DNA from 3 places in the Kitasatospora sp. NPDC004240 genome. Region 2 is predicted to be linked to each of the others. Evidence: riboswitches for the same ligand, from Rfam matches in the RefSeq annotation. Region 2 holds a riboswitch; each other region holds the start of a gene.
What was found. Region 2 has a riboswitch for cobalamin ahead of ACWEQL_RS11625 (HoxN/HupN/NixA family nickel/cobalt transporter). Riboswitches for the same ligand answer to the same signal wherever they lie in the genome.
Positions count from the first base shown of each region.

Region 1: another riboswitch for cobalamin. It lies ahead of metE (5-methyltetrahydropteroyltriglutamate--homocysteine S-methyltransferase); the one in region 2 lies ahead of ACWEQL_RS11625 (HoxN/HupN/NixA family nickel/cobalt transporter).
Region 3: another riboswitch for cobalamin. It lies ahead of ACWEQL_RS03215 (ribonucleoside-diphosphate reductase subunit alpha); the one in region 2 lies ahead of ACWEQL_RS11625 (HoxN/HupN/NixA family nickel/cobalt transporter).

Region 1 covers NZ_JBSGFD010000030.1:44,087-53,902, forward strand. The annotation lists gene ACWEQL_RS10985 (ATP-binding cassette domain-containing protein) at 1-495, opposite strand, end outside; gene ACWEQL_RS10990 (VOC family protein) at 653-1,063, shown strand; gene ACWEQL_RS10995 (helix-turn-helix transcriptional regulator) at 1,183-1,722, shown strand; gene ACWEQL_RS11000 (pyridoxamine 5'-phosphate oxidase family protein) at 1,803-2,258, shown strand; gene ACWEQL_RS11005 (NAD-dependent epimerase/dehydratase family protein) at 2,334-3,284, shown strand; gene ACWEQL_RS11010 (heavy-metal-associated domain-containing protein) at 3,472-3,687, shown strand; gene ACWEQL_RS11015 (hypothetical protein) at 3,850-4,704, opposite strand; gene metE (5-methyltetrahydropteroyltriglutamate--homocysteine S-methyltransferase) at 4,815-7,124, opposite strand; cobalamin riboswitch at 7,354-7,591, opposite strand; gene meaB (methylmalonyl Co-A mutase-associated GTPase MeaB) at 7,711-8,715, opposite strand; gene scpA (methylmalonyl-CoA mutase) at 8,727-9,816, opposite strand, start outside.
Region 2 covers NZ_JBSGFD010000032.1:49,799-59,614, reverse strand. The annotation lists gene ACWEQL_RS11630 (radical SAM protein) at 1-1,747, shown strand, start outside; cobalamin riboswitch at 1,975-2,210, shown strand; gene ACWEQL_RS11625 (HoxN/HupN/NixA family nickel/cobalt transporter) at 2,264-3,367, shown strand; gene tsaD (tRNA (adenosine(37)-N6)-threonylcarbamoyltransferase complex transferase subunit TsaD) at 3,559-4,623, shown strand; gene ACWEQL_RS11615 (GNAT family N-acetyltransferase) at 4,620-5,219, shown strand; gene alaS (alanine--tRNA ligase) at 5,441-8,098, shown strand; gene def (peptide deformylase) at 8,198-8,872, shown strand; gene ACWEQL_RS11600 (hypothetical protein) at 8,987-9,310, opposite strand; gene ACWEQL_RS11595 (ECF transporter S component) at 9,332-9,816, opposite strand, start outside.
Region 3 covers NZ_JBSGFD010000006.1:83,106-92,921, reverse strand. The annotation lists gene ACWEQL_RS03230 (glycosyltransferase family 2 protein) at 1-1,006, shown strand, start outside; gene ACWEQL_RS03225 (glycoside hydrolase family 26 protein) at 1,012-2,106, shown strand; gene ACWEQL_RS03220 (ArnT family glycosyltransferase) at 2,103-3,848, shown strand; cobalamin riboswitch at 4,068-4,195, shown strand; gene ACWEQL_RS03215 (ribonucleoside-diphosphate reductase subunit alpha) at 4,256-6,802, shown strand; gene ACWEQL_RS03210 (ribonucleotide-diphosphate reductase subunit beta) at 6,802-7,821, shown strand; gene ACWEQL_RS03205 (DUF397 domain-containing protein) at 7,889-8,095, opposite strand; gene ACWEQL_RS03200 (DUF397 domain-containing protein) at 8,164-8,382, opposite strand; gene ACWEQL_RS03195 (DUF5753 domain-containing protein) at 8,379-9,248, opposite strand; gene ACWEQL_RS03190 (ATP-binding protein) at 9,477-9,816, shown strand, end outside.

The DNA of each region.
Region 1 (9,816 bases), on a different contig from region 2:
CGTCTTCTTGTCGCCCTTCTCCACGGTGATCGCGCCGCTCGCCCGCACCGAGGCGGTGTTGAAGGAGTACGCGCTCGGCGGGCCGATGTGCGGGTCACCGAGGCGGCTGAAGAGGATGCGCAGCATCGCGTTGGCGTCGGTCGCGGTGCCCACCGTGGAGCGCGGGTCGCCGCCCATCCGCTGCTGGTCCACGGTGATCGCGGTGGTCAGGCCGTCGAGGACGTCCACCTCGGGCCGCGCCAGGGTCGGCATGAAGCCCTGCACGAAGGCGCTGTAGGTCTCGTTGATCAGGCGCTGCGACTCGGCGGCGATGGTGTCGAACACCAGCGAGCTCTTGCCCGAACCGGACACACCGGTGAACACGGTCAGCCGCCGCTTGGGGATCTCGATGCTGACGTCCTTGAGGTTGTTCTCCCGCGCGCCGAACACGCGGATCACCTCGTGGCTGTCGGCAACGTGCGACGCGGCCGCCTGCCGGTCCGTCCTCGTGGCCATGCTCACTCCCGTTTCTCGCCGTCCCACTGGGCGCGGTACGCCCCGGGGGTCACCCTAGGCGGCGGGCGGCGCGGGTGCGCCTCGATTCCCGGACCGGGCCGAAACCGGTCAGGAATGGAGAAGCACCGCCTGCGGGGCCGCCCCTAGCATGATCACCATGGACATCACCATTCACACCACGGCCCTGCCGCACCTCGACCCGGACGCCTCCGTGGCCTTCTACCGCGACGCCCTGGGCTTCGAGGTCCGCAGCGACGTGGGCCAGGGCAAGATGCGCTGGATCACCGTCGGGCCGGTCGGCCAGCCCGGCACGTCCATCCTGCTCGCGCCGCCGGCCGCCGACCCCGGGATCACCGAGGCCGAGCGCCGCACCGTCACCGAGATGATGGCCAAGGGCACCTACGGCTGGATCCTGCTGGCCACCCCGGACCTCGACGGCGTCTTCGAGAAGATCCAGGCCACCGACGCCGAGGTCGTCCAGGAGCCGACCGACCAGCCGTACGGCGTGCGCGACTGCGCCTTCCGTGACCCGGCGGGCAACCTGGTCCGTTTCCAGGAGGTCCGCTGACCGGTCCGGCCGTGACCGGACCACGGAGGGGGCGGACGGGCAGTGCGCCGCCCGCCCCCTCCGGCCTTTCCTCCTTCCCCACCCATCCCGTCGGAGCACCGTCGAGAGGAGCCCCCTCCATGTGTCACCCCGCATGGGCGCGCGCCCGCGCCGCGGCACAGCACCTGAACGACCTGACGCGCGTCCGCCGCGTCCGTGACCGGATCGACCGCGAGTACGCGCGGCCGCTGGACGTCGAGGCGCTCGCCCGTGACGTCGGCCTGCCGCCCGGCCGGCTCGGTCACCTGTTCCGCCTCGCGTACGGCCTCTCGCCGTACGCGTACCTGATGACCCGTCGCGTCGAACGCGCGGCGGCGCTGCTGCGGCAGGGCGGCCTCGGCGCCGGTGAGGTCGGCCGCGCGGTCGGCTGCCCCTCGCCCGGCGTGTTCACCGCCCGCTTCACCGAGCTGGTCGGCGTCCCGCCCGAGGCGTACCCGCGCCACCCGGCGCTCGCCGTCGCGGGCGTCCCGCCGTACGCGGCGGAGCCGGCGGCGCGGGTGGCGCGGGTGGCGCGGGTGGCGCGGGTGGCGCGGGTGGCGCGGGTGGCGCGGGTGGCGCGGGTGATCCCGGCACCGGTCAGGATTCGAGAAGCGCCGGCCGCCGAGCCCCGACTAGCGTGATGGAACCAAGGCCGGGCCGTACACCGGCGGCCCGGCCCACCCCCACCCGACCCGACCCACCGAAACGCACTGGAGGAGACATGGCCGGCACGCCGCCCCGTGAGCTGGAGGAGAGGCTGCGGGACACCCGCGCGAGGCTGGAGGGCGACATCGACCTCTGGGTCGCGACCTCGGGCACCGAGAGCGGTGTCCACCTCATCCCGCTCTCCTTCCTCTGGGACGGGACGGCGTTCCTGATCTCCACCCCGCTCACCTCGGTCACCAGCCGCAACCTGCTGGCCGACGACCGGGTGCGCCTCAGCCTCGGCCCGACCCGCGACGTCGTCATCGTCGAGGGCACCGCCGAACCGGTGGACACCACCGGGCTCGGCCAGGAGGCCGGCGACGCCTTCGCCGCCCGGACCGGCTTCGACCCGCGCGAGGAGGACAGGCCCTACCAGTACTTCCGGATCCTCCCCCGACGCGTCCAGGCCTGGCGCGAGGCCGACGAGCTCCGCGGCCGTGACCTCATGCGCGACGGCGCCTGGCTCGGCTGACCGGCAACCACCGCCCGGACCGGAGCTGTTGACGGACAGTCGGAGCAACGCCGGGGTCAGGCTAGGGTGTGAGGCGTGAGCTTTCATGTGGTTGTCGGATACGGGGCTGCCGGAGCGGCCACCGCGCGGCTGCTGGCCGGGCAGGGGCACGAGGTACGGGTCGTCACCAGGGCGGGCCGCGCCGCCGAGCCGGGGATCGAGCACCTCGCCCTGGACGCGACGGACGCCGGCCGGCTGAGCGAGGCGGTCAAGGGCGCCGCCGCGGTGTACGGCTGCGCCGCGCCGCCGCTGCACCGCTGGGCGGCCGAATGGCCGCCGCTCGGCTCCTCGCTCTGCGCTGCGGCCGAGGCCTCCGGGGCCGTCCTGGTGATGCTCGGCAACCTGTACGGCTACGGCCCGGTGGACCGCCCGCTCACCGAGGACCTGCCGCTCGCCGCGACCGGGACCAAGGGGCGGGTCCGGGCGGCGCTCTGGGAGCAGGCGCGGGCGCTGCACGAGGCGGGCCGGATCCGGGCGGTCGAGGTGCGCGCCTCCGATTTCTTCGGCCCCGGCGTCACCGACGGCGGACACCTGGCCGCGCGTGCCGTACCGCGGGTGCTGGACGGGAAGTCCGTCTCGGTGCTCGGCGACCCCGAGGCACCGCACAGCTGGACGTACCTCCCGGACGTGGCGCGGGCGCTGGCCGAGGTCGCGGGCGAGGAACGGGCCTGGGGACGCGCCTGGCACGTGCCGACCGCGCCCGCCGTACCGATCCGCGCGATGGTCGACCGGCTCGCCGCCGAGGCGGGCACCGGGCCGGTGGCGACCAAGCGGCTGCCGGCGCCGGTCGTGGGCCTGGCCGGGCTGTTCTCGCCGCTGCTGCGTGAACTCAAGGAGACCCGTTACCAGTTCGACCGTCCCTTCGTGATCGACGCCGCCGCGTACGAGGCCGCGTTCACGGTGCGCGCCACGCCCGTCGAGGAGCAGGTCCGGGCCACCGTCCGGTGGTGGCGCGAGCGGCTCGCGGGTGCGGCGAAGGGCGCCTGAGACGCCGTCCCGGCAGGCCCCGTCGGACGGACGGCCCGATCGGTTCCCGGGTCCACTCGATGGTGGCACCCGTGCGGCGTGTCCCTGGGCCGCCGCCGGGCTTTGCGCTGTCGTGGTCCACGTCCGCACCGGACGTGCCCCCGGCGGCGCGGCCGGTACCCCTGTTCCGTCCACCGGAGGTACCCCCATGTCCATCACCACCGTGCTCACCGTCGACGGCATGAGCTGCGGCCACTGCGAGAAGACCGTCAGCACCGGTCTGTCCTCCCTCCCCGGGGTCACCGGGGTCACCGCCGACGCCCCGTCCGGCCGGGTCACCGTGGCCTCCACCGGGCCGCTCGACGAGGCCCTGCTGCGCGGCGCGGTCGGCGACGCCGGCTTCACCGTCACCGGCCTGATCTGACCTCCGCCGCACGGCCGCCCACCACAGGCCCGCCCGCCGCCCCGCCGGACCCCACTCGGCGGGGCGGCACCGTTCCCCGCCTCCCCCACCCTCCACACCCGCGTCACACCCACCGACCGACCCCGGCCGGCCCCCCGCGCCCCGGCGGGCCCCTTCACGGGGTCAGCAGTCGTACCGGTGGATCGTGGGCCAGTCGGGGCAGTCACGGCAGACGAAGACATAGACACCGCCCGCATCGCCCATGTCCATGCCGTGGCTGTCCCGCTGCGGACCGGTCCGCTCCTCCTCCGGGAGCCACCGTCCGCAGGACTCGCTCGCCGAGATCGTCAGGAGGTGTTCCATCCGCCGGCCGCAGGCACAGTGGGGCCAACTCGGCGACTGGGTCCAGCCCGGATAGCCGCCGACCTTGCTCTGATGGGTGGTGAACGTGTCGAAGTAGGTGACTCCCACGGTCTCCTCCAGCTCGTCGCTCCACTCCCCGACCCGCTCGACCAGGTCCGCGGGCAGGTCCCAGTTCGGGTACTCGACGGCCTCGGTGGGATGCACCGCGCAGGGCTGCGGTACGTACTCGTCGTCGGACTCGTACGGCTGCGGCGCCTCGTCCAGCAACCGCCCGGCGGCCACCTCCGCGGCGGCGCGCCAGCGGAGCACGGGCACCGGTGACCACTGGTCGTGCTCGGAGTGGACCAGCGGGCACCAGAGCAACTGGAGCAGGTCGGCACCGTCCGGGAAGGCGAGCGCCGGGACGTCCCGGGCGAACAGCTGGAGCACGGGCACCATCGCCACCGGGTCCGGACCCACCACCGCGCACCCCCGCGCGGGGTTGTAGTGGTCGGGCGCGGCACACGTCGGCCACGGGTCGTCGGCCGGCCACAGCAGCGGTCCCCCGAGCGAACTCTCCCGCCGGCCGGGGGCGCCGGCACGCGGATACAGCAGGGTGGTGGGCCGCGCATGCGGCACCAGGTCCGGGAAGTGTTCCGCGATGTCGCACGGGGGCGGCGGGACGGTGAAACTCATGAGGCCTCCAAACCGCCGCATCGTAGCGCGGGCCCCGGACACCGTCCGCCGGGAGGCGACCCCGCGCCCCGGCGGCCCCTCCACGGGCCGCCGGGGCACAGGGGGGCGGGTCAGGAGGTGAGTTCCTCGCGCAGGTGGTGGGTGGCGGTGAGGAGGCGGTCGAGGGAGGCGCGGGTCTCGGGCCAGGTGCGGGTCTTGAGGCCGCAGTCGGGGTTGACCCAGAGGCGGGTGGCGGGGATGGCGGCGAGGGCGGTGCGCAGGAGGGCGACGGTCTCCTCGGTGCCCGGGACGCGCGGGGAGTGGATGTCCCAGACGCCGGGGCCGACCTCGCGGGGGTAGCGGGCCTCGGCGAGTTCGCCGGCCACCCGCATGTGGGAGCGGGTGGCCTCCAGGGAGATGACGTCGGCGTCGAGGTCGTCGATGGCGGTCATGATGGCGCCGAACTCGGCGTAGCACATGTGGGTGTGGATCTGAGTGTCGGCGCGGACCCCGGAGGTGGCGAGGCGGAAGGCCTCGGTGGCCCAGCGCAGGTAGCCGGCGTGGCCGTCGGCGCGCAGCGGGAGCGTCTCACGCAGGGCGGGCTCGTCGACCTGGACGACGGCGGCGCCGGCGGCCTCCAGGTCGGTGACCTCGTCGCGCAGGGCGAGGGCCACCTGGCGGGCGGTGTCGGCGAGCGGCTGGTCGTCGCGGACGAAGGACCAGGCGAGCATGGTGACCGGGCCGGTGAGCATGCCCTTGACCGGGCGGTCGGTGAGGTCCTGGGCGTAGCGGTACCAGTCGGTGGTGAGGGGCTGCGGCCGGGAGATGTCACCGGCGAGCACCGGTGGCCGGACGTAGCGGGTGCCGTACGACTGGACCCAGCCGTGCCGGGTGGCGAGGTAGCCGGTGAGCCGCTCGGCGAAGTACTGGACCATGTCGTTGCGTTCGGGTTCGCCGTGGACGAGGACGTCCAGGCCGGCCTTCTCCTGGAAGGCGATGACCTCGCGGATCTCGGCCTCGATGCGCTCGCGGTAGGCGGCCCGGTCGATCCGTCCGGCGGTCAGGTCGGCGCGGGCGGTGCGCAGTTCGGCGGTCTGCGGGAAGGAGCCGATGGTGGTGGTCGGCAGCAGCGGGAGGCCGAGGCGGGCGCGCTGGGCCTCGGTGCGGACCTCGTACGGCTGGGGGCGGCGGGTGTCGGCCGCGGGGACGGCGGCGGCGCGGGCGCGGACGGCCGGGTCGCGGGTGACCGGGGAGGTGGCGCGGGAGGCGAGGTCGGCGCGGTTGGCGGCGAGTTCGGCGGTGATGGCGGTGGTGCCCTCGCGCAGGGCGCGGGCGAGCAGGGCGGTCTCGGTGCTCTTCTGGCGGGCGAAGGCGAGCCAGCGGGCGATCTGCGGGTCGAGTTCGCGTTCGGCGGTGGCGTCGAGGGGGACGTGCAGCAGTGAGCAGGACGGGGCGACGTCCACGGTGCCGGCGAGGCCGAGCAGGGTGGCCAGGGTGGCGAGCGACTTCTCCAGGTCGTTGATCCAGACGTTGCGGCCGTCGACGACGCCGGCGATCAGGCGCCTGCCGGGCAGGCCCCCGGCGGCGGCGAGGTCGGCCAGGTTGGCGGCGGCGGGGCCGGTGAAGTCCAGGGCGAGGCCTTCGACGGGGGCCTTGGCGAGGACGGGCAGGGCTTCGCCGAGGCGATCGAAGTAGCTGGCGACGAGCAGCTTGGGCCGGTCCTCGACGGCGCCGAGCTCGCGGTAGGCGCGGGCGGCGGCGCCCAGTTCGGCGGGGGTGCGGTCCTGGACGAGGGCGGGCTCGTCGAGTTGCGCCCATTCGGCGCCGGCGGCGCGCAGTTCGGCGAGGAGTTCGGCGTAGACGGGCAGCAGCCGGTCGAGCAGGGTGAGGGGCTGGAAGTCGGCGGCGACGCCGGGGGCGGGCTTGGCGAGCAGCAGGTAGGTGACGGGGCCGAGCAGGACGGGCCGGGCGGTGTGGCCGAGCAGGAGGGCCTCGCGCAGTTCGCCGACGGCCTTGGCCGGGTTGGCGGTGAAGACGGTGTCGGGGCCGAGTTCGGGCACCAGGTAGTGGTAGTTGGTGTCGAACCACTTGGTCATCTCCAGCGGCGCGGCCTCCTGGGTGCCGCGCGCCATGGCGAAGTAGCCGTCGAGCGGGTCGGCGGCGACGGCGGCGCGGTGGCGGGCGGGGATGGCGCCGAGGGCGACGGTGGTGTCCAGCACGTGGTCGTACAGCGAGAAGTCGCCGGTGGTGACCTCCTGGACGCCGGCGTCGGCCAGCTGCCGCCAGTTGTCCCGGCGCAGGGTGGCGGAGGTGGTGCGGAGGGCGGCGGCGGTGACGGTGCCCTTCCAGTAACCCTCGACGGCCTTCTTGAGCTCCCGGCCCCGGCCCTGGCGGGGGTAGCCGTGGACGGTGGCCCGGGTCTGCACGGGTACGGGCCGCACCGAAGTGGACTGCGCGGGTACGGGCCGCGCCGAAGTGGACTGCGCGGGCGTGGACTTCGCGGTCAAGGGACTCTCCTTCGCGAGTCTGGTTCCTCATGTTCCCGGGGACGGGACGAGGGCGCAAAGGATGACGGACCGGGCGGGCCGCCCGGGCACGTAAGGTGCCGGACTCCGCCTTCTGTGTACGCCGACCCGCCCACGAGGTCACCGGGAGGTCCGCGCGCGATCGGTCGCGCACGGGCAACGGGCAGGTCTTCGGACTCGCGGGCCCGTCCACCCGTGAAAGGGCGGACTCCTAGTGGCCGTCGCTTCCCAGGCCCGTGCGGGCCCAGTGCGTATGACGGCGGTCGTTCCCGCTCACCGCTGCGGGGCAGTCCCGGACTGGCCAGTTGAAAGGCGTCACCGGGTTCCCTCTTGCGACGCGCCTGTCTGGCGGACAGGAGCGAACCAGCTGCCCGGCCAGCATAGGGGCAATCCGGCGGCCCGGCACGGGAATCCCACGAGGTGTCCACGGATCGGGACGGGTACGGAAAGCCCGGTGCCGGGTGCCCCGTGGGAGGGGCACCCGGCACCGGGTGAGGGGGTGTCAGGCCTGGTCGGCGTCGGCCGGGGTGTGGAAGCCCGCCAGGATCCGTTCGGCCGCCAGGGTGGCGGTCAGCGTGCCGTCGCGGACCTGCTGTTCGATGCCGGGCGCGAGCCGGCGGACGGCCGGGTGGGCGCGCAGCCGGGCGAGCAGCTGGTCGTGGACCATCGCCCAGGTCCAGTCGACCTGCTGGTCGCGGCGCTTGGCGTCGAGCGCGCCGGTGGCCTCCAGGATCCGCCGGTGCTGCCCCAGCCGCTCCCACACCGTGTCGAGGTCGGTGCCGTCGCGGCCGCTGCAGGTGAGCACCGGCGGGGTCCAGGCGGCGTCGGGGGCCTGCAACAGCCGCAGCGCGCCGGTCAGTTCGCGGGCGGCGGCACGGGCGTCGAGCTCGTGCGGGCCGTCCGCCTTGTTGACGGCGACGATGTCGGCGAGTTCCAGCACGCCCTTCTTGATGCCCTGGAGCTGGTCGCCGGTGCGGGCGAGGGTGAGCAGCAGGAAGGAGTCGACCATGTCGGCGACGGTGGTCTCGGACTGGCCGACGCCGACGGTCTCCACCAGGACGACGTCGTACCCGGCGGCCTCCATCACCACCATGCTCTCCCGGGTGGCCCGGGCGACGCCGCCGAGGGTGCCGGAGGTGGGCGAGGGGCGGACGAACGCGGCCGGGTCGACGGCGAGCTTCTCCATCCGGGTCTTGTCGCCCAGGATGCTGCCGCCGGTCCGGCTGGAGGACGGGTCGACGGCGAGCACCGCGACCCGGTGGCCCCGCCCGGTGAGCATGGTGCCCAGGCCCTCGATGAAGGTGGACTTGCCGACGCCGGGGACGCCGGTGATGCCCACCCGGACGGCCTTGCCGGAGTGCGGGAGCAGCTCCAGCAGCAGCCGCTGGGCAAGCTCCCGGTGGTCGGCGCGGCCCGACTCGACCAGGGTGATGGCCCGCGCGATGTAGGCGCGCGAGCCGTCGAGGACACCCTGGACGTACTGGTCCAGATCGATCGTGCGGGCCACGGGTCAGCGGCTCACAGCTCGTGGCCGAGGGACGCGGCCAGCGTCCTCAGCAGGTCGTGGGCGGCCTCCGGGATGACCGTGCCGGGCGGGAACACCGCGGTGGCACCGGCCTCGTGGAGGGCGTCGACGTCCTGCGGGGGGATGACCCCGCCGACCACGATGGTGATGTCCTCGCGTCCGGCGGCGGCGAGTTCGGCGCGCAGCGCGGGCACCAGCGTCAGGTGGCCGGCGGCGAGGGAGGAGACGCCGACGATGTGGACGTCGGCCTCCACGGCCTGGCGGGCGACCTCGGCCGGGGTCTGGAAGAGCGGGCCGACGTCGACCACGAAGCCGAGGTCGGCGAAGGCGCTGGCGATCACCTTCTGGCCGCGGTCGTGGCCGTCCTGGCCCATCTTGGCGACCAGGATGCGCGGGCGGCGGCCCTCGGCCTCGTCGAACCGCTCGACGAGCTCGCGGGTGCGCTGGACGGCGGTGGTGGGGCCTGCTTCGTCTCGGTACACACCCGTGATGGTACGGATCTGGCCGGAGTGGCGCCCGTACACCTTCTCCAGGGCGTCCGAGATCTCGCCGACGGTGGCCTTGGCGCGCGCCGCGTCGACGGCGAGGGCGAGCAGGTTGCCGTCCAGGGTGCCGTCGTTGCGCGGGCCGCGCTCGGCGGAGGCGGTCAGCGCGCGCAGGGCGTCCTGGCAGGCGGCCTCGTCGCGTTCGGCCCGCAGGCGGCGCAGCTTCTCGATCTGCTGGGCGCGCACCGAGGAGTTGTCGACCTTGAGCACCTCGATCTGCTCGTCGGTGGCGACCTGGTACTTGTTGACGCCGATCACCGGCTGGCGTCCGGAGTCGATCCGGGCCTGGGTGCGGGCTGCGGCCTCCTCGACGCGCAGCTTGGGGATGCCCGCGTCGATGGCCTTGGCCATGCCGCCGGCCGCCTCGACCTCCTGGATGTGCTGCCAGGCGCGCGCGGCGAGGTCGTGGGTGAGCTTCTCGACGTACGCGCTGCCGCCCCAGGGGTCGATGACCCGGCAGGTGCCGGACTCCTGCTGCAGCAGCAGCTGGGTGTTGCGGGCGATCCGCGCGGAGAAGTCGGTGGGCAGGGCGAGCGCC
Region 2 (9,816 bases):
GCGCTTCGCCGAGCTGCTGCGTGAACTGGCCCGGCCCCGGCCGCTGCTGGACCGGATCGCCGGGATCAGCCACCGCGGCCCGGACGGCCGGGTCCGTACCACCCCGCCCGCCCCGCGCATCGCCGACCTGGCCCAGGTTCCCTCACCCCTGCTGAGCCCCGTCTACCCGGACGCCGACCTGGCGTCCTCCTGGCTGATCGTCTACGAGACCAACCGCGGCTGCCCGTACAGCTGCGCCTTCTGCTACTGGGGCGGCGCGACCAACGCCAAGGTCCGGCAGTTCCCGCTGGAGCGGATCGAGGCCGAACTCGACCGGATCGTCCGGCTGGCCCCCGACGGGGCGTCCCTGTTCATCGCCGACGCCAACTTCGGCCTGCTGCCGCGGGACCGGGAGATCGCCCGGATCCTGGTCGACCTCTGCCGCCGGTACGACAAGCGCATCCTGGTCATGACCAACTGGGCGAAGAACACCACGGACCGGGTGGTGGAGATCGCCCGCATCCTGCACGAGGCCGGGCTGACCGGCGCGATCACGCTGTCCACCCAGTCCTTCGACCCCGAGGTGCTGGAGATCGCCAACCGGTCCAACATCCGCCCCGCGCACTACCACCGGATGCAGCAGGCGTTCCGGGAGCTCGGCATCCCGACCTACACCGACCTCATCTGGGGCCTGCCCGGGGAGACCCCGCGGACCTTCCTCGACGGGATCGAGGAGGTGCTGCGGGCCGGCGGCTCGCCGGTGGTCTACCCGCTGCTGCTGCTCAACAACACGGACTTCAGCCACGCCCGGTTCCGCACCGAACAGGGCCTGGTCACCCGGCGGATGCCCGCCGACATCAGCAACCCGGAGCTGGTCGCCGACGTCGTGGTCGGCCACGCCTCGATGACGGAGGACGAGTGGCGGTGGGGGCTGGAACTGCGCCTGACGCTCAGCCTCTTCCAGAAGGTCCTGCTGCGCTGCACCCTGCGCCGCCTGCACCAGGCCACCGGCGCCAGGCTGGTCGATCTGCTCGACGGCCTGCGCGCCCTGCTCTTCGACGACCCGCACGACCTCCGGGGCCCGCACGGCATCCAGGACCCGCACGACCCCGACGCCCTCGGCCCCCTGCACGCCGAGGTCCGCGTGCTGGCCGCGGACTACCGGGCCGGCTGGCGCGACCCGGACGCCGTCGACCGGACGCTGCTCCGGGAGGCCGACCGCGACCAGGGGGTGCCGGAGGAACTGCACTACCAGGCCATCCTGCGCCGCCTGACGGTCGCGGACCCGGACGCGCTGCGCCGCTACCTCGCGGGCCTGGTCCGGGCCCTGCTCCGGCTCCCCGCCGGCCCGTCGGTCCCGGGCGGCGCACCCGTCGACGAGGCGGAGCTCGACGCGCTGCTCACCGCCGACCTGGCCGCCACCGCCGTACTGCGCACCACCCTCACCGGACGCCCCCGGCAGGCCGTGTTCACCCTTCCCGCCGACGTCCACCGGCTGCTGGCCGAGTCCGGCGACCTCCCGGCCGCCCCCGCCCCGAACCCCGGCGAGGAGGAGCCCGAGGCCTACCGGCTCGTCCTGCGGGTCCCCGAACGCTGGGCCCACCACCCGTTCAGCGCCTACGTGCTCTCCGTCTGGCACGGCAGCGGCCACCCGCTGCGCGACGCCGACCCGGTCACCACACCGCTCCGGCCGGCCCTCACCCCTCCCCCGGGCGACCGCGCCCGCGTCAGCCGGGCGGGCGCCGCCAGCGGACCGGGAGCCGTTTGAGACCGTTCTGGAAGTTGGACACCAGCCGGACCGGCTCCGCCCCGGGGACGAGCTCCGGGCCGGGCAGTACCGTCCCGGTCGGTCACCGCCGCAGCCGCCGACCGCACCGCGGCACCGTCGATCGCCCGTCCCACCCCCGCCCCCCGGTGTCGTACGCATGCCGCCACGTTGCGTTATTGCAACCTATGCGCAACTGCGCAAGCTTGTTGAGAAGCGGACCCTGCCCCTACGGTGGTCCGCGCCGTGGTGCTCGGGAAGACCGGTGACGCCCCCTCAGGGGCCGATTCCGGAGCGGCCCTCGCCACTGTGAACGGGAAGTGCCCCTGCCGGGTCCGCGCCAGCGGGCAGTCACGGGTGCCGTACGGCACCGGGAAGGCGAGGCAGGGGCACGCTCGGCGCTGCCCGGACACGGTCGGCGCCGTCCACCCAGAGCCAGGAGACCGGCCACGGCGTGCACGACTCCCCCGACCTCAGCCGGGGGTGCCCCCATCGAGGAGCTGGAGAGGCCAACCCGTCATGACCCTCACCGACGAAAAGCCGTCATCGACCGTGCCACCACGCTGGCAGCGCCAGGACACCATCCGCACCGCCGGGCTGCTCGGCGTCATCGTCGCCATGCACGTCGTCGCCTTCGGCACGCTGTTCCTGCTGGTCGCCCCGAACGACTACACCGTCGGCACCCAGGTGTTCGGCGTCGGCCTCGGCGTCACCGCCTACACCCTGGGCATGCGGCACGCCTTCGACGCCGACCACATCGCCGCCATCGACAACACCACCCGCAAACTGATGGCCGACGGCCAGCGACCCATCTCGGTCGGCTTCTGGTTCGCCCTCGGCCACTCCAGCATCGTGATGGCGATGGCCGCCCTCGTCGCGGCCGGCGCCCAGTTCGCGGGCACCCTGGTCGACGAGGAGTCCAGCGTCCACGGCGTACTCGGCGTGATCGGCACCAGCGTCTCCGGCACCTTCCTCTACCTGATCGCCGCCCTCAACCTCTTCGCCCTGGCCGGCATCTACAAGGTGTACAAGGCCATGCGGGCCGGGCAGTTCGACGAGAAGCAGCTGGAGAAGCACCTCGACGAGCGCGGCTTCATGAACCGCATCCTCGGCCGGCTCACCAAGGCCATCACCCGGCCCGGCCAGATGTACCCGCTCGGGGTGCTGTTCGGCCTCGGCTTCGACACCGCCACCGAGGTCGCCCTCATGGTGATGGCCGGCTCCGGCGCCGCCTCCGGCCTGCCCTGGTACGCGATCCTCTGCCTGCCGCTGCTCTTCGCCTGCGGCATGAGCCTGTTCGACACCCTCGACGGCACCTTCATGAACTTCGCCTACCACTGGGCGTTCTCCAACCCGGTCCGCAAGGTCTACTACAACCTCACCATCACCGGCCTGTCCATCGCCGTCGCCTTCCTCATCGGCACCATCGAGCTGGTCGGCGTGCTCCACGAGAAGCTCGACCTCACCGACCCGGTCAGCACCTGGATCGCCGACATCAGCCTCGACAACGTCGGCTACGTCATCGTCGGCCTGTTCGTCGTCGTCTGGGCCTGCGCCCTCGCCTACTGGCGCCTCAGCAACGTCGAACAGCGCTGGAACGCCCGCGTCGAACCGACGAACTGAGCAGCACTCCGAACGTCATGCCCTCCGGGCCGCCACCACGCGGCGGCTCGGAGGGCATGACGTCTTCGGGGCCGCGAGAGAGAACCGGGCCGGCCGGCAGCCCCCACAGCGGGCTGCCCACCACCGCAACGCGAGCTTTATTGCACAATAGTTGCAGTTACTAGCCACAAGCAATAAGGAGCCCTGCCATGGTGGGATCGCCGGTGGTGCTGGGGATCGAGTCGTCCTGCGACGAGACCGGCGCCGGTCTGGTCCACAACGGGAGGCTGCTCGGCCAGGCCGTGGCGTCCTCCATGGACGAACACGCCCGCTACGGCGGCGTGGTGCCCGAGATCGCCGCCCGCGCGCACGTCCACGCGATGGCCCCCGTCGTCCGTGAGGCCCTCGACCGGGCCGGGCTGACCCTCGCCGACGTCGGCGCCGTCGCCGTCACCGCCGGACCCGGGCTGTCCGGCGCCCTCCAGGTCGGGGTCGCCGCCGCCAAGAGCTATGCCTTCTCGCTCGGCGTCCCCCTCTACGGCGTCCACCACCTCGCCGGCCACGTCGCCGCCGCCACCCTCGACGGCGAACCCCTGCCCAACCCCTGCGTCGTGCTCATCGTCTCCGGCGGCCACACCTCGCTGCTGCTCGTCCGCGACCTCGCCCGCGACCCGATCCTCCACCTCGGCGACACCCTCGACGACGCCGCCGGCGAATGCTTCGACAAGGTCGCCCGCATCCTCCACCTGCCCTACCCCGGCGGCCCCGCCATCGACCGCGCCGCCCGCGACGGCGACCCGAACGCCGTCCGCCTCCCCCGCCCCCTCAGCGGACCCAACGACCCCCCGTACGCCTTCTCCTTCTCCGGCCTCAAGACCGCCGCCGCCCGCTGGGTCGAGGCCCAACGCGCCGCCGGCACCGAGCCGCACGTCCCCGACGCCGCCGCGGCCCTCCAGGAGGCCATCGCCGACACCCTCACCCGCAAGGCCGTCCGCGCCTGCGTCGACCACGGCATCGGCACCCTCGTCGTGGTCGGCGGCGTCGCCGCCAACTCCCGCATCCGCGCCCTCACCGAACAACGCTGCGCCGCCGCCGGCATCACCCTGCGCGTCCCACCCCTGCGCCTGTGCACCGACAACGGCGCCATGATCGCCGCCATCGGCGACCTGCTGGTCCGGTCCGGCGCCGCACCCGCCCCCGCGGACCTCTCGATCGACCCCTCCGCGCCCCTGGAGTACGCGGCCCTCACCCCGCGCGCCACGGCCCGCGTCGCATGACCACCACCGAGGTGCGCCGCGTCGGCCGCACCGAGCTGCTCGGCGTGCGGGCGGAGATCCGCTCCGTGTACGCGCAGGCCTTCGGCCGACCGCCGTGGAACGAACCCGCGCACAAGGCCGACGACTACCTCGCCCGGCTGGACCGGGACAGCGGCCGACCCGGATTCACCGCGGCCGCCGCCTACCGCACCGACGGTCGCCTCGTCGGATTCGCCACCGCCTGGACCACGCCGGACCCCTTCCCCTCCGACCGTTGTTACGCCCTCGCCAGCGGCGGCCTCGGCGGGCGGCTGACACGCGAGCTGCTGTGCGGCGCGCGCGAGATCGACGAACTGGTGGTCCACCCCGAGCACGCCCGCCGGGGAGCGGGGGGCGCGCTGCTGGGGGCGGTGACCACGGACGCGCCCGGCGGCCGGTGCTGGTTGCTCACCGCGGCTGCCGCCGGCGGACCGATGGACTTCTACCTGCGGCACGGATGGAGTCCGGTCACCAGCCCCGCGCCGCATCCCGGCGGGGTGGTCGTCATGCTCGGCCCCCACCACCCCGGAACACCCGTGCCGGCGCAGCGGGGAGCGTCGGCGGGGGCCGCGCGATGACAGATAGGCGCCCACGGCCCCGCCGAGGGCTGCTCGCCCTCGTGAACAGGGCGACCGCCCTCCCGCCGCCGAGTGCCGTGCCCGGCGGCCGCGGACCGGCCGGTACACGCGCCGGGCCCCGGGAGAGCGAGATCTCCGAGGTGGGCCGCCGCTACCCGCGCTGACCGCGAGTCCGTCTCTCCACCATTACGCCGGCCCTCTCCCACGTCCTGGAGCCACCCGTGCAGACCGCCGAGATACACCGCCGCTTCCTCGACCATTTCGCCGCCCGCGGCCACACCGTCGTCCCGTCCGCACCACTGCCGACCCCTGACCCGACCCTGCTCTTCGTCAACGCCGGCATGGTGCCCTTCAAGCCCTATCTGACCGGCGAGGCCGAGGCGCCCTGGCCACGGGCCGCCAGCGTGCAGAAGTGCGTCCGCACCCTCGACATCGACGAGGTCGGCAGGACCACCCGGCACGGCTCGTTCTTCCAGATGAACGGCAACTTCTCCTTCGGCGACTACTTCAAGGAGAAGGCGATAGCCCACGCCTGGGAACTGTCCACCTCCTCGCAGGCCGACGGCGGCTTCGGGCTCGACCCCGACCGCATCTGGGTGACCGTCCACCACACCGACGCCGAGGCCGCGGCGATCTGGCGCAGGGTCAGCGGACTGCCGTCCGAGCGGATCGTCGAGCGCGGCGACGAGGACAACTTCTGGTCGATGGGCGTTCCCGGGCCGTGCGGCCCGTGCTCCGAGCTGTACTACGACCGCGGCCCGGCGCTCGGCCGCGAAGGCGGCCCCGCCGTCGACGAGGACCGGTACATGGAGTTCTGGAACCTCGTCTTCATGCAGTACGAGCGCGGCGAGGGCACCGGCAGGACCGGCTACCCGATCCTCGGTGAACTCCCGCGCCGCAACATCGACACCGGCATGGGTCTGGAACGCATGGCCACCCTGCTCCAGGGGGTCGACAACCTCTACGAGATCGACCAGACCCGGCCCGTCCTGACGCGCGCCGCCGACCTGTCCGGCGTCCGCTACGGCGCCGACCCGACGGCGGACGTGCGGCTGCGGGTGGTCGCCGACCACGTCCGTACGGCCCTCATGCTGCTCGCCGACGGCACCGCCCCCGGCAACGAGGGCCGCGGCTACGTCCTGCGCCGCATCCTGCGCCGCGCGGTGCGGTCGATGCGCCTGCTCGGACACCAGGACCCCGCGCTCACCGAGCTGCTGCCCGTCGCCCGGGACTGCATGGCCGACGCCTACCCGGAGGTCGCCGCGGACTACGCGCGCATCGCCGACCTCGCGTACGGGGAGGAGGACGCCTTCCGCTCCACCCTGCGCCAGGGCACCACCGTGCTGGACACCGCGATCCGACGGGCCAAGGAGGCCGCCGCGCCCGCCCTCGACAGCGCTGACGTCTTCCGTCTCCACGACACCTACGGATTCCCGGTCGACCTGACCCTGGAGATCGCCGCCGAACAGGGTGTGAGCGTCGACCGGGACGGCTTCACCGCACTGATGGACGCCCAGCGCGAGCGCGCCCGCCAGGACACCCGTGCCAACAAGGCCCACCACGCCGACACCACCGCGTACCGCGCGCTGCTCGCCGACCACGGGCCCACCGACTGGCAGGCCTGGGACACCCTCACCACCGAGTCCACCGTCCTCGCCCTCTTCGACGCCCACGGCGGGACCGTGCCCTCCCTGAGCGCGGGCTCGGTGGGTACCGCCGTGCTGGACCGCACCCCGTTCTACGCCGAATCCGGCGGTCAGGCCCCGGACGCGGGACGCCTGACCACCCACGACGGCACCACGCTGGAGGTCATCGACGTCCAGCGGCCCGTGCCCGGCCTCGTCGCCCACCAGGTCCGCGTCCTCGGCGGCGAACTGGTCACCGGCACGCCGGTGCACGCGGAGGTCGACGCCGGCTGGCGGCTCGGCGCCCGCCAGGCCCACTCCGGCACCCACGTCCTGCACGCCGCCCTGCGTCAGGTCCTCGGCCCGACCGCCCTGCAGTCCGGCTCCTACAACCGCCCCGGCTACCTGCGCCTCGACTTCCCCTGGCGCGGCCCGCTCTCCGCCGCCACCCGCGGCGAGGTCGAGGAGGCCGCCAACCGCGCCCTGCGCGACGACCTCCCCGTCAGCGCGGGCTGGATGCCCCTGGACCGGGCCAAGGAGCTCGGCGCGCTCGCCCTGTTCGGCGAGACCTACGGCGAGCAGGTCCGCGTGGTCGAGATCGGCGGTGCCTGGTCCCGTGAGCTCTGCGGTGGCACCCACGTGGCCCACGCCTCCCAGATCGGCGTCCTCGCCCTCACCGCCGAGTCCTCCGTCGGCGCCGGCCTGCGCCGCATCGAGGCCGCCGTCGGCCTGGACGGCTTCGGTTACCTCGCCCGCGAACGCGACCTCGCCGCGCGCATCGCCGAGCAACTCCAGGCCCCCCGTGCCGAACTGCCCGACCGCATCGCCGTCCTGCTGGACCGTCTGAAGACCGCCGACCAGCAGGCCGAACGACTGCGCCGCGACGCCATCACCCAGCGCGCCGCACAGGCCGCACCCGCCGCCCGGGACATCGGCGGCGTGCTCGTGGCCCGGCTCGGGCAGGGCGGGGAACCGGCCGACGCCAGGCTGCTGGCCCGGACCGTACGCGACCTGCTGCCCGGCGAGCGGCCCGGTGTGGTGACGGTCACCGGCACCGGCGCCAAGGGCGGCCAGCTCATCGTGGCGCTCAACCCGGCCGCACGCGAGACGGGCCTGTCGGCCGCCGGCCTGCTGCGCGAGCTGCTGGGCGGCCGCGGCGGTGGCAACGCGGACACCGCCCAGGGCGGCGGCCTGCCGGAGGCCGAGCTGGAACGCGCTCTGGAAGCCCTGCCGAACCTCCTCGCCGGGCGCTAGCCGCGCCCGCGGATGCCCCGGAACCTCCGCCACCCGCCGACGGGTCCGGAGGTCCGGGGCCTCCGCACCCCCGACCCGACTCCTCGAAAGGCCCCTGCCATGACCTCACCCTCCCGCGCGGACAGCCCTGCGGACCGACGGGTCCGCGTGCTCGGCCACCCCGTCGACTCCTACCCGCGGACCGCGCCCGAGGCCGACCGTGGCCGGGTCCTGCGGATCACCGAGGTCGGCGAGGACATCCTGCACCGCCCCTGCCGGCCCGCGACCGAGTTCGGCACCGCCGAGCTCTCCCGGCTGATCGAGGACATGTTCCTCACCATGTACGTGGCCCGGGGCGTCGGACTCGCCGCCAACCAGGTCGACGTCGACCTGCGTCTCTTCGTCTACGACTGCCCCGACGACGACGGCGTCCGGCACGTCGGCCACATCCTCAACCCCGTGCTCGACGAAATCCCGGGCCCCCGCCGCCTGGTCGACACGAGCGAGGGCTGCCTCTCCGTACCGGGCCCGCGACGCGAACTCGGCCGTGCCGACCGCGCCGTCGTGCGCGGCTTCGACCAGGACGGGAACCCGCTGGTGATCGAGGGCACCGGCTACTTCGCCCGCTGCCTCCAGCACGAGACCGACCACCTCGACGGCATGCTCTACATCGACCGCCTGCCCGGCCGGGTCCGCCGGGCCGTGCTCGCCGAGACCGCCGAGCGGCGTGCGGAGGTCCACGCCCAGCGCCGAGCCCGTGCCGAGGCGATGGGTGCTCCGCTCCTCGCACCATGACGAGGGTGTGGGCCGGACCCGCGCGAGCCCGCGCCCGTCACGGGGAGTGAGTGCGGTTCGGGGCCTCGGCCCCGGTCCTGTTCCGGTGCGACGTGGCGCCCGACCGACCGACCGTCAGGTCAGCATCGAGGTGTCCGGCGGGCGCGGCAGGGCAGGGCGGCTCGAATGTCCGCGATGAGTTGGGGCAGGCCGCGTCCCGGGCCCAACTGGCCCCCCCAGCCGTTCGATCTGGTCGGCGGGGACGCTCGCCAGCACGCGTTGGGCCTCGCCCGGCAGCTGCCGGTTCCTGTCAAGGTCGAGCTTCATTCTGGCGACGTGCGCCTGTGCTCCGCCCAGCCGGCGGCGTGCTGATTCCAGTCCGGCGTACTGTTCCGGAGTCAGGATGACGACGTTCACACCGTTCAGCGTCGTCGTCCGGGGCTTCGCGTTCTTGGGCACGATAATTGACCTTTCGTCGGTTCAGGAGCGCGCCTGCCCGGTGGGCTGCGCGGCGGTGTGCGGCCCCACCGTGGTGTCGGGACCGTACGAAGCCTCGAAGCGCACAGCGGGTTCGAAGTTGGCGCGCCGGGCCGCTCGGCGGAAGACGGTCAGGACGGCCGGCCCGACGATGAGGACGGCGGTGAAGGTGGTGACGGCCCGACCGGTGTCCCAGCCCAGCGAGGTGGCCAGGTCGAAGAGCAGGTAGCGGTGCCACTGCTCGGTGAACGGCAGGCCGGGGAGGTAGGCGATCGAGCTGTTCGGGTCGGTCGAGAACGGCCAGAAGGACAGGTTGAGCAGGAAGCCGAACAGGTAGCCGGAAAAGGCCCCGTACACGGCCAGCATCGGCACCTCCAGGCGGGGCCGGGCCTTCGGCAGCAGCCCGGCGAGCATGCCGACGAAGGCGCAGCCGAACATCTGGTAGGGCATCCAGGGGCCGACGCCGCCGGTGAGCAGGGCGGAGGCGA
Region 3 (9,816 bases), on a different contig from region 2:
CAACTCCGACAGCGACTTCATCCTCATCCTGGACGCCGACTTCGCGCCCCGGCCGGACCTGCTGGACGAGCTGCTGCCGTACATGGCGGACAACCCGAAGCTCGGCATCGTGCAGTCCCCGCAGTTCTTCCGCATCCTCGACACCCAGAACTGGATCGAGCGCGGCGCCGGCGCGGTGCAGGAGCTGTTCTACCGGACCGTCCAGGTCTCCCGGCAGCGCAGCGACGGCGCGATCTGCGTGGGCAGCTGCGCCGTCTACCGGCGGGCCGCCCTGGAGCAGAACGGCGGCACCACGCTGATCGGGCACTCCGAGGACGTGCACACCGGCTTCGACCTGCGCCGGCTCGGCTGGGACCTCCAGTACGTGCCGGTCGCGCTGGCCGCCGGGGTCTGCCCGGACAACGTGGGCGGGTTCTTCAACCAGCAGTACCGCTGGTGCACCGGCTCGATGAGCCTGCTGGGCAGCCGCAAGTTCTGGGAGACCAAGCTGCGGCCGGTGACCCGGATGTGCTACCTGTCCGGCTTCTTCTACTACATCCACACCGCGCTGTTCACCCTCGTCTCCCCGATGATCCCGATCGTGCTGCTGCTGATGCGGCCCGACCTGATCCGCTGGGAGAGCACCGTGCTGGTCCTGCCCGGGCTGCTCTACGCGACCGTGGTCTTCCCGTACTGGCACCGCAACCCCTACCGGTTGGAGGCCTGGGCGGCCCGGATGATGTACGGGTGGGCGCACGTCTTCGCCATCTGGGACATCCTGCGGCGCAACCGGATGGCCTGGCAGCCCACCGGGTCCAGCGGCGCCAAGAAGAACAAGACCCGGCGCTTCTGGGTCGGCATGATCGGCTGGGGCGGCGGCACCGCCGTCCTCTGGGTCGGCGGTGCCATCTGGCGGATGCTCACGATGGGCCCGCTGAACTTCGCGCTCGTCCTCGCGTCCGGCCTCTTCTACGCCACCATCGTGGGCCGGGTCCTCGTCCAGCCGCGTCCCTCGGAAGCTGTGTGATCACGATGTCCGCCCCCTCCCGGCCGGCCGGCCGGCGCCGGCTGCTGCTCCCGGTCGCGGCCGCCGCGCTGCTGCTGGCCACCGCCTGCGGCCCCCAGGACCCGGGCTTCGCCATGATCGAGGCCGCCGACCCGGGCCCGGCCGCCGTGCCCGCCGCCGGCGCCTCCCCGGGGGCCCCCGGCGGGCCGGCCGCCCCTGGGGCCACCGCGGCCGCCAGACCGAAGGCCGCCCCCACGAACATCCCGTACGACGTCACCCCGCTGCTGCGGCCCGCCCGCAAGTACCTGGGGGCCGCGCTGCCCGACGTCCCGCAGTCGATGGACGCGCTGCCCGCCTACACCTCGGCGATCGGCAAGCAGCCGAACGTGCTGGAGTACTACGCGGGCTGGGGCGACGGCTTCGACACCGTCGGCGTGCGCCGGATCCACGAGGCCGGGGCGCTGCCGTTCATGGCCTGGGAGCCGCACACCCCCTCGATGGCGGCCATCGCGAACGGCGAGACCGACGACTACGTGAAGAGCGTGGCCAAGGCCGCCGCCAAGCTCAACCTGCCGATCGCGATCAGCATCGCGCACGAGATGAACGGCGACTGGTACCCGTGGGGCCGGCAGGCCGCCAGTGCCGAGGACTTCGTCCGCGCCTGGCGCCGCGTCCACGACATCTTCGACCGGGCGGGCGCCACCAACGTGATCTGGGTGTGGAGCCCCAACATCACCGTCCCCGCCCCCAACACCCGGCTGGCGCCGTACTACCCCGGCGACGCCTACGTGGACTGGGCCGGCATGACGGGCTACTTCACCCAGCACGGCCCGAAGACCTTCGAGACCCTGTACGGCCCGACCATGGCCGAGATCCGCGCCTTCTGCAAGAAGCCCTTCTTCATCAGCGAGACCGCCGCCGAGCAGGGCAAACGGCAGCGCGCGGACGTCACCGAGCTCTTCAACGGACTGGCCGCGCACGACGACATCGTGGGCTTCGTCTGGTTCAACATCGTCAAGCGGGCGGACTGGCGGGTCGAGGCCGTCCCCGCGACCCTCACCGACTTCAGGCAGCGCGTCTCCGACCCCCGCTACGGCTTCGACATCCGGAACCCGAGATGACCACTGAGACCGACTCCTTCCCGGGCCCGCGCACACCGGCGGCCGGGGACTCCGGCACCACCGGCGCCGCCCCGGCCGCGGGCGGCCACCGGGACGCCGACCACCGGGACACCGGCCACCACGCCGACGGACAGCACGCCGACGGACACCGGGGCACCGGCCACCGCGCCGACGGGCGGCCGCCGGTCGACGACTCCCGGGTCGTGGAGCTCGCGCCGTACACCATCCCGGAGGTCCCGGCGATCGGCTGGGACCCGGCCCCCAGCCCCCGGCGCCGCTGGATCGCCCGCGCCCTGCTGGCCGGTGTGCTGGCCATCCAGGCGGCGCTCTCGCTGCGTCTGCTGGCCGCCGCACACCCCGACGAGGCGGCCGCCATGGTGGCCGGCCGCCAGCAACTGGCGCACCTCACCGACGGCGCCGCGGTGACCACCGACCTGCTCGGCCGGATCCCCGGCTCGCCCTGGCTGTACCCGCCGCTGGCCGGCTGGACTGCGAACGCCAACGGCATCTGGGGCACCCGGCTGCTCAGCCTGGGCTTCGCCCTGGTCACCACCGTGCTGCTGTACTCGATCACCCGCCGGCTGTTCAACGAGCGGGTGGCGATCTGCAGCGCCGGGGCGTACGCCGTCCTCCAGTCCACCGTGGTCGTCGGCTTCTACGCGGCCCCGGACGCCCCGGCGGTCATGCTGGTGGCCTGCGCGGCCTGGGTGGTGGTGCACACCGCCCGCCGGCCGGTGGCGCTCGTCCTGGTGGCCGCCGTGCCCCTCGCGCTCGCCGCCGCCACCGCGTACGCCGCGGCCGTCGCCGTGCCCGCCCTGCTCGCCCTGGCCCTGGTCACCGCCCGGCCGCACCGGGGCCTCGGCCAGGCGGCGGTGCGCGTCCTGCTGCTGGCCGCGGGCACGGCCGGCGCGCTGCTCGGCGCCGGGCTGCTGGACGAGATCGCCGCGTGGTCCCCGGCCCTCGGCCACGGCGCCCGGCCGCGCACCGAGATCCTCCTCAACGCACTCCAGTGGGGCGGCCTGTTCACGGTGCTCGCCGTCGCCGGGGCGGTCGCCTACGTGCGGCGCGAGCAGATGAACGAGTCACCGGAGAGCGACTTCGTCCCCACCACCAGGGGGCACCGCGCGGCGCTGGGCGCGACCCTGGTCGCGACGGCGCTGCTGGTCCCCGCGATCCACCTGTGGCTGGGCACCCCCGGGGTGCTGTTCCGGCACCTGGGCCTCGGCATGCTGCTCGCCGCGCCGCTGGCCGGGGTGGGCATCACCCGCCTGGTCGGCGCGCACTTCCGCAACCCCCAGCTGGGCATCCTGGTGTGGGTGGTGCTGCTCGCCCTCGGCCTGGAGCAGTCCTCGGCGCGCTACCAGGACGGCCCCGACGACGGCCGGCTGCTCGCCGTGCTGCGGGTGCACGCCGAACCGGAAGGTCGCTACCTGACGGCGGTCGACGGCCTGCCAGAGTACTACCTCGGCAAGGTCAGCCGCCCCGAACAGTGGGTGTCGGCCCGCAAGGGCACCGAGTACCACGCCGCCTCCGGGGTGACCCTGCGCGGCGACGCGGGCAGCGCGGCGGCGATCCGGGACGGCTGGTTCACCCTGGTCGTCCTCGACAGCACCGCGCCGGCCGCCACCGACCGCGCGCTGAGCGCCGCGCTGTCCTCCAGCGGGCACTACCGGCTGATCGCGCAGTTCACCTCGCCGACCGGCGATTCGAGCACCTACAAGGTTTACCTGAAGTACGCCTGAGGGGCGCTCCCGGGGCGTTGACGGGGCGTCCGCCCAGGACGGGCTCCGGGGTCTCCACAGGGCCGTCACAGGGCCTCCCGGAGGCCTTCCGAAGGCCTCCCAGAAGCCTCCCGGAGGCCTCCCGGAGGCCTTCCGGGGTGCCGACACGCCGGGCTGACCAGCGGGACGTACGACACACCGGCCACAACATATGGTGCCGCAAAAGTCAGCCGCCACTACATGTATGCTCACTCCTGCTGTCGACGCAGGGGAACCCGGTGGGAGTCCGGGACTGCCCCGCAGCGGTGTGCGGGCGGCCCACCCGGGGGCCCGTGAGTCCGATGACCTGCCGACCGCGTGCCACACGGCCTCCCCGCAGAGGCCTTGCAGCACGGCAGTACCTTCCGGGCCTCGCGGGCGGGCCGGGGATGTCACCGTCACGCGATGCCGCAGGGCGATCGCGTCGTGCTCCCCTGCCCCGAACGGTCCCGGCCGACCCGATCCACCGCCGCCGATCGCCGCCAGGAGAGAGCGCCTTGACCACCGCTGCCTCAGCCACCCTGCCCACCCAGGGTTCCAGCTCCGCCCCCGCCGACCCGACGGTCTCCGACCCCGGCGGCGCGCTCCTGCGGCTGCTCACCGACCGCAGCGTCGATCTCCTTCAGGTGGACCCCGGCCATGTCGCCGCCGCCGCGCTGCGCGGCCGCCACGCCGGCTCCGACTTCGCCGAGCTGCGCGGGCTGGCCGTGGAGGCCGCCGCGTCGATGATCGCCGAGGACCCCCAGTACTCGAAGCTGGCCGCCCGCCTGCTCGCCCTGGAGATCGTGGACGAGGCCGTCAGCCAGGGCTCGGTCACCTTCGCCGACTCGATCACCGTCGGCCACGCCGAGGGCCTGATCGGCGACACCACCGCCGCCTTCGTCGCCAAGCACGCCGACGCGCTGAACGCGCTGATCGACGCTCAGGGCGACGACCGCTTCGAGTACTTCGGCCTGCGCACCGTGCAGTCCCGGTACCTGCTGCGCCACCCGATCACCCGCAAGGTCGTCGAGACCCCCCAGCACTTCCTGCTCCGCGTCGCCTGTGGCCTGGCGGTCGGCGACAACGAGCAGTCGGTCGCCGAGGTCGCCGAGCTGTACCGGCTGATGAGCCGTCTGGAGTACCTGACCAGCTCCCCGACGCTGTTCAACTCCGGCACCCGCCACCCGCAGATGTCCAGCTGCTACCTGCTGGACTCGCCGCTGGACAACCTGGACTCGATCTACTCGCGCTACGCCCAGATCGCCCGGCTCTCCAAGCACGCCGGCGGCATCGGCCTGTCCTACTCGCGCATCCGCTCGCGCGGCTCGCTGATCCGCGGCACCAACGGCAAGTCCAACGGCATCGTGCCGTTCCTGCGCACCCTCGACTCCTCGGTCGCCGCCGTCAACCAGGGCGGCCGCCGCAAGGGCGCGGCCTGCGTCTACCTGGAGACCTGGCACGCGGACATCGAGGAGTTCCTGGAGCTGCGCGACAACACCGGCGAGGAGGCGCGGCGCACCCACAACCTCAACCTGGCGCACTGGATCCCGGACGAGTTCATGCGCCGGGTCAACGCCAACGAGGACTGGTCGCTGTTCTCCCCCGCCGACGTCCCCGAGCTGGTCGACCTGTGGGGCGCCGACTTCGACGAGGCGTACCGCAAGGCCGAGCTGGCCGGCAAGGCCGTGCGCACCATCCCCGCGCAGACCCTGTACGCCCGCATGATGCGCACCCTGGCGCAGACCGGCAACGGCTGGATGACCTTCAAGGACGCCTCCAACCGCGCCGCCAACCAGACCGCCCTGCCGGGCCGCACGGTGCACTCCTCCAACCTCTGCACCGAGATCCTGGAGGTCACCGACGACTCCGAGACCGCGGTCTGCAACCTCGGCTCGGTCAACCTGGGCGCGCACGTCGCCGACGGCGCCGGCGCCGGCGACCTGCTGAACGCGATGGACTGGGAGCGGCTGGACGCCACCGTGCGCACCGCCGTGACCTTCCTCGACCGCGTGGTGGACATCAACTTCTACCCGACCCCCGAGGCCGGCAACTCCAACAACCGCTGGCGCCCGGTGGGCCTCGGCGTGATGGGCCTGCAGGACGTCTTCTTCAAGCTGCGGATCGACTTCGACTCCGCCGAGGCCGCGCGCCTGTCCACCCTGATCTCCGAGCGCATCATGCTCACCGCCTACGAGCGCTCCGCCGACCTGGCCGAGCAGCTGGGCCGCCACGAGGCGTACGGCGAGACCCGCGCCGCCCGCGGCGAGCTGCACATCGACCACTTCCCGACGGCCGCGCCCGAGTGGGCGGACCGCTGGTCGGCGCTGCGCGAGCGGATCGCCGTCACCGGCCTGCGCAACTCGCTGCTGCTGGCGATCGCGCCGACCGCGACCATCGCCTCCATCGCCGGCGTGTACGAGTGCATCGAGCCGCAGGTGTCCAACCTGTTCAAGCGCGAGACGCTGTCCGGTGAGTTCCTCCAGGTCAACCCGTACCTGGTGCGCGAGCTCAAGGAGCTCGGCGTCTGGGACCAGCAGACCCGGGACGCGCTGCGCGACGCCAACGGCTCGGTGCAGGAGCTGGGATGGCTGCCCGCCGAGGTCCGCTCGCTGTACCGCACCGCGTGGGAGCTGCCGCAGCGCGCGCTGATCGACCTGGCGGCGGCCCGCATGCCGTACATCGACCAGAGCCAGTCGCTGAACCTCTTCATGGCGGCGCCGACCATCGGCAAGCTCAGCTCGATGTACGCGTACGCCTGGAAGGTCGGTCTGAAGACCACCTACTACCTGCGTTCGCGCCCGGCCACCCGGATCGCCCAGGCCGCCTCGGGTGCCGCCCGTACGGCCGCGCCGGTGGCCGCCCCGACCGTGGGAGCCCCGACCCTCACCCCGGAGGAGGAGGCCGCGCTGGCCTGCTCCCTGGAGAACCCCGAGTCCTGCGAGGCCTGCCAGTAATGCCCACCGCCGACGACCGCAAGATGCTGCTCGACCCCGGGTTCGAGCTGACCCTGCGCCCGATGCGCTACCCGTCGTTCTACGACCGGTACCGGGACGCGATCAAGAACACCTGGACCGTGGAGGAGGTGGACCTGCACTCCGACGTCGCCGACCTCGCCAAGCTGAGCGAGGGCGAGCGGCACATGATCGGGCGGCTGGTCGCCTTCTTCGCGACGGGCGACTCGATCGTCGCCAACAACGTGGTGCTGAGCCTCTACAAGCACATCAACTCGCCGGAGGCGCGGCTCTACCTGTCGCGGCAGCTGTTCGAGGAGGCCGTGCACGTCCAGTTCTACCTGACGCTGCTCGACACCTACCTGCCCGACCCGGACGACCGCGCGGCGGCCTTCGCGGCGGTGGAGAACATCCCCTCCATCCACCAGAAGGCGCAGTTCTGCTTCAAGTACATGAACGCGGTCGACCACATCGACTCGCTGCAGACGAAGGAGGACAGGCGGGCGTTCCTGCTCAACCTGATCTGCTTCGCGGCGTGCGTGGAGGGCCTGTTCTTCTACGGGGCGTTCGCCTACGTGTACTGGTTCCGCAGCCGCGGCCTGCTGCACGGGCTGGCGACGGGCACCAACTGGGTGTTCCGCGACGAGTCGATGCACATGGACTTCGCGTTCTCGGTGGTCGACACCGTCCGCGAGGAGGAGCCGGACCTCTTCGACGAGGAGATGGCGAAGCAGGTGACGGAGATGCTGGAGGAGGCCGTCGAGGCCGAGCTCCAGTTCGCCCAGGACCTGTGCGGTGAGGGCCTGCCCGGCATGAACACCGAGTCCATGCGCCAGTACCTGGAGGCCGTGGCCGACCAGCGCCTGGCCCGCCTGGGTCTGCCCATCCGCTACGGGTCCACCAACCCGTTCGGCTTCATGGAGCTCCAGAACGTCCAGGAGCTGACCAACTTCTTCGAGCGCCGCGTCTCGGCGTACCAGGTCGCCGTCGAGGGCTCGGTCTCCTTCGACGACGACTTCTAGGAACGAAGGACGGAACGACGACGGCCCCCGCGGACACCTCCGCGGGGGCCGTCGCCCGTTCCGGGGTTCAGACGGACGGTATCTCCCCGTCCCTGACCGCCGCGACGAACGACTCCCAGGCCTGCCGGTCGAAGACGAACACCGGCCCCGTCGGCGCCTTGGAGTCCCGAACCGCCACTCCCCCGCCCTCGATCCGCGTCTCCACGCAATCGCCGGCCTGGGCGCTATAGCTGCTCTTGTACCAAGCCTGGCCGACGGACTTAAGAACGCTCATGCGTGTCACATCCCTTGTCTGCCACCGCTGCCCCCGCGGACACCTCTGCGGGGGCAGCGCCATTCCGGTCAGAAGGACGACATCGTTCCATCCTTGACCGCCACGATGAAAGATGCCCAGGCCACCGGCGAGAACCTGAGCACCGGCCCGGACGGGTCCTTCGAGTCCCGGACGGGCACGGCGTCAGGCGCATCGACGGCGATCTCCACGCACTCACTCTGCGCACCCGAGTAGGACGACTTGCGCCAGCAATCGCCAGCTGGGTCAACGTTCAACACGGCACTCATGACCTCTCGACCTTCTCCTTGGCAATGCGTTCGATGAGGGTGGCCGATTCCGTCCGAGGCAACGACTCCGCCAAGGCCCGACGGAACAGAGCCGCGTACTTCCGCACTTCATCCGGCTCTTCCATGTACAACGTGCTGAGCAGACTGTCGACATAGACGACGTCGGTCTCGGTGGAATCCGGGAAGCTCAGTATGGTCATCGGCCCGAACAGTGCCGCGTGCACGTCCGAGGCTTCGGGAAGCACCTGAATGTTGATGTTCGGCTGTTCGGCAGCTTCAACGAGGAACCGCAGCTGCTCCTGCATGACATCAACACCCCCGATCTGGTGCCTGAGCGCCGACTCCGACAGCACAGCCCAAACCCGCAGCGGCATCTCGCGTGAAAGCACGGCGCGACGCTCCTGCCGGACCGCGGTCAGAGTCTCAACCTGCTCCGAGGTTGCATCCTCGATCTGAGCCCGAACAACCGCGCGTGTGTAGTCCTTCGTCTGCAGGATTCCGGGTACAACAAGCGTCTGAATGCTGTACATGTCGGCCGCGTCGGCTTCCAACGAGATGTAGTCCGCGTACAGCGGCGACAGGGTGTCCGAGTATCGATCCCACCAGCCGCGAGTCCGCCCTTCGCGGGCCAAATCCTCCAGTTGCGCCCGGGTCGCGGTGTCCGTCACGCCGTACAGGTCCAGCAACAGCCGGAGATCCACCAGCCGGACACCCGACTGCGCGGCCTCGATCCGGCTGATCTTGCTCTCGGCGCAGGCGAGGTGTCTCGCCGAGTGGGCGATCGTCAACTTGGCGGCAACCCGGAGCTCCTTGAGCGTTCGGGCGAGCCGTCGCTGTCGGACCGTCGGATTCCTGTTGACCGGCACGCGCCTGACCTTCCGTCGGGTATGTGGGTTGCCAGTCTGCCGCGCCCTGCCCGCAGCAACAATCTTTGAACCCTTCCAAAGTGGGGACTTGCACTCTGGAAGTCAGCAAGAGCATGCTACTCAACGTAGCCGCCATGTCATCACATAGTGATCATGGCGTCGCTACCCGGGCATTCCTTTGCCCTCAGCCGCTCTCATCGCACCCACACACCCGGAGGTGGCTCCGCCGTGCCCGAAATCGCCACGACCACTCCCCCCGCCCCGACCGAACACACCTGCTGGCTCCCGCGCAGCGTTCGCTCGCCGGGGATCGCCCGGCAGCAGCTCCGCGCGTTCCTCTCCGGTCTCCCGGGCGGCGAACTCCTGCTCCCCACCGGGGAACTGCTGCTCTCCGAGCTGGTCACCAACGCCGTCCGGCACGCCGCCGTCCCGCGCGGGCGCCTCCTCTACCTCCGGCTCCAGCTCGCCGGCGGGCTGCTCCGCATCGAGGTGCACGACGCCTCGACCACGCCCCCCGCCGCTCTCCCCCGCCCGGCCGCCCACGCCGAGTCCGGCCGCGGCCTGCACC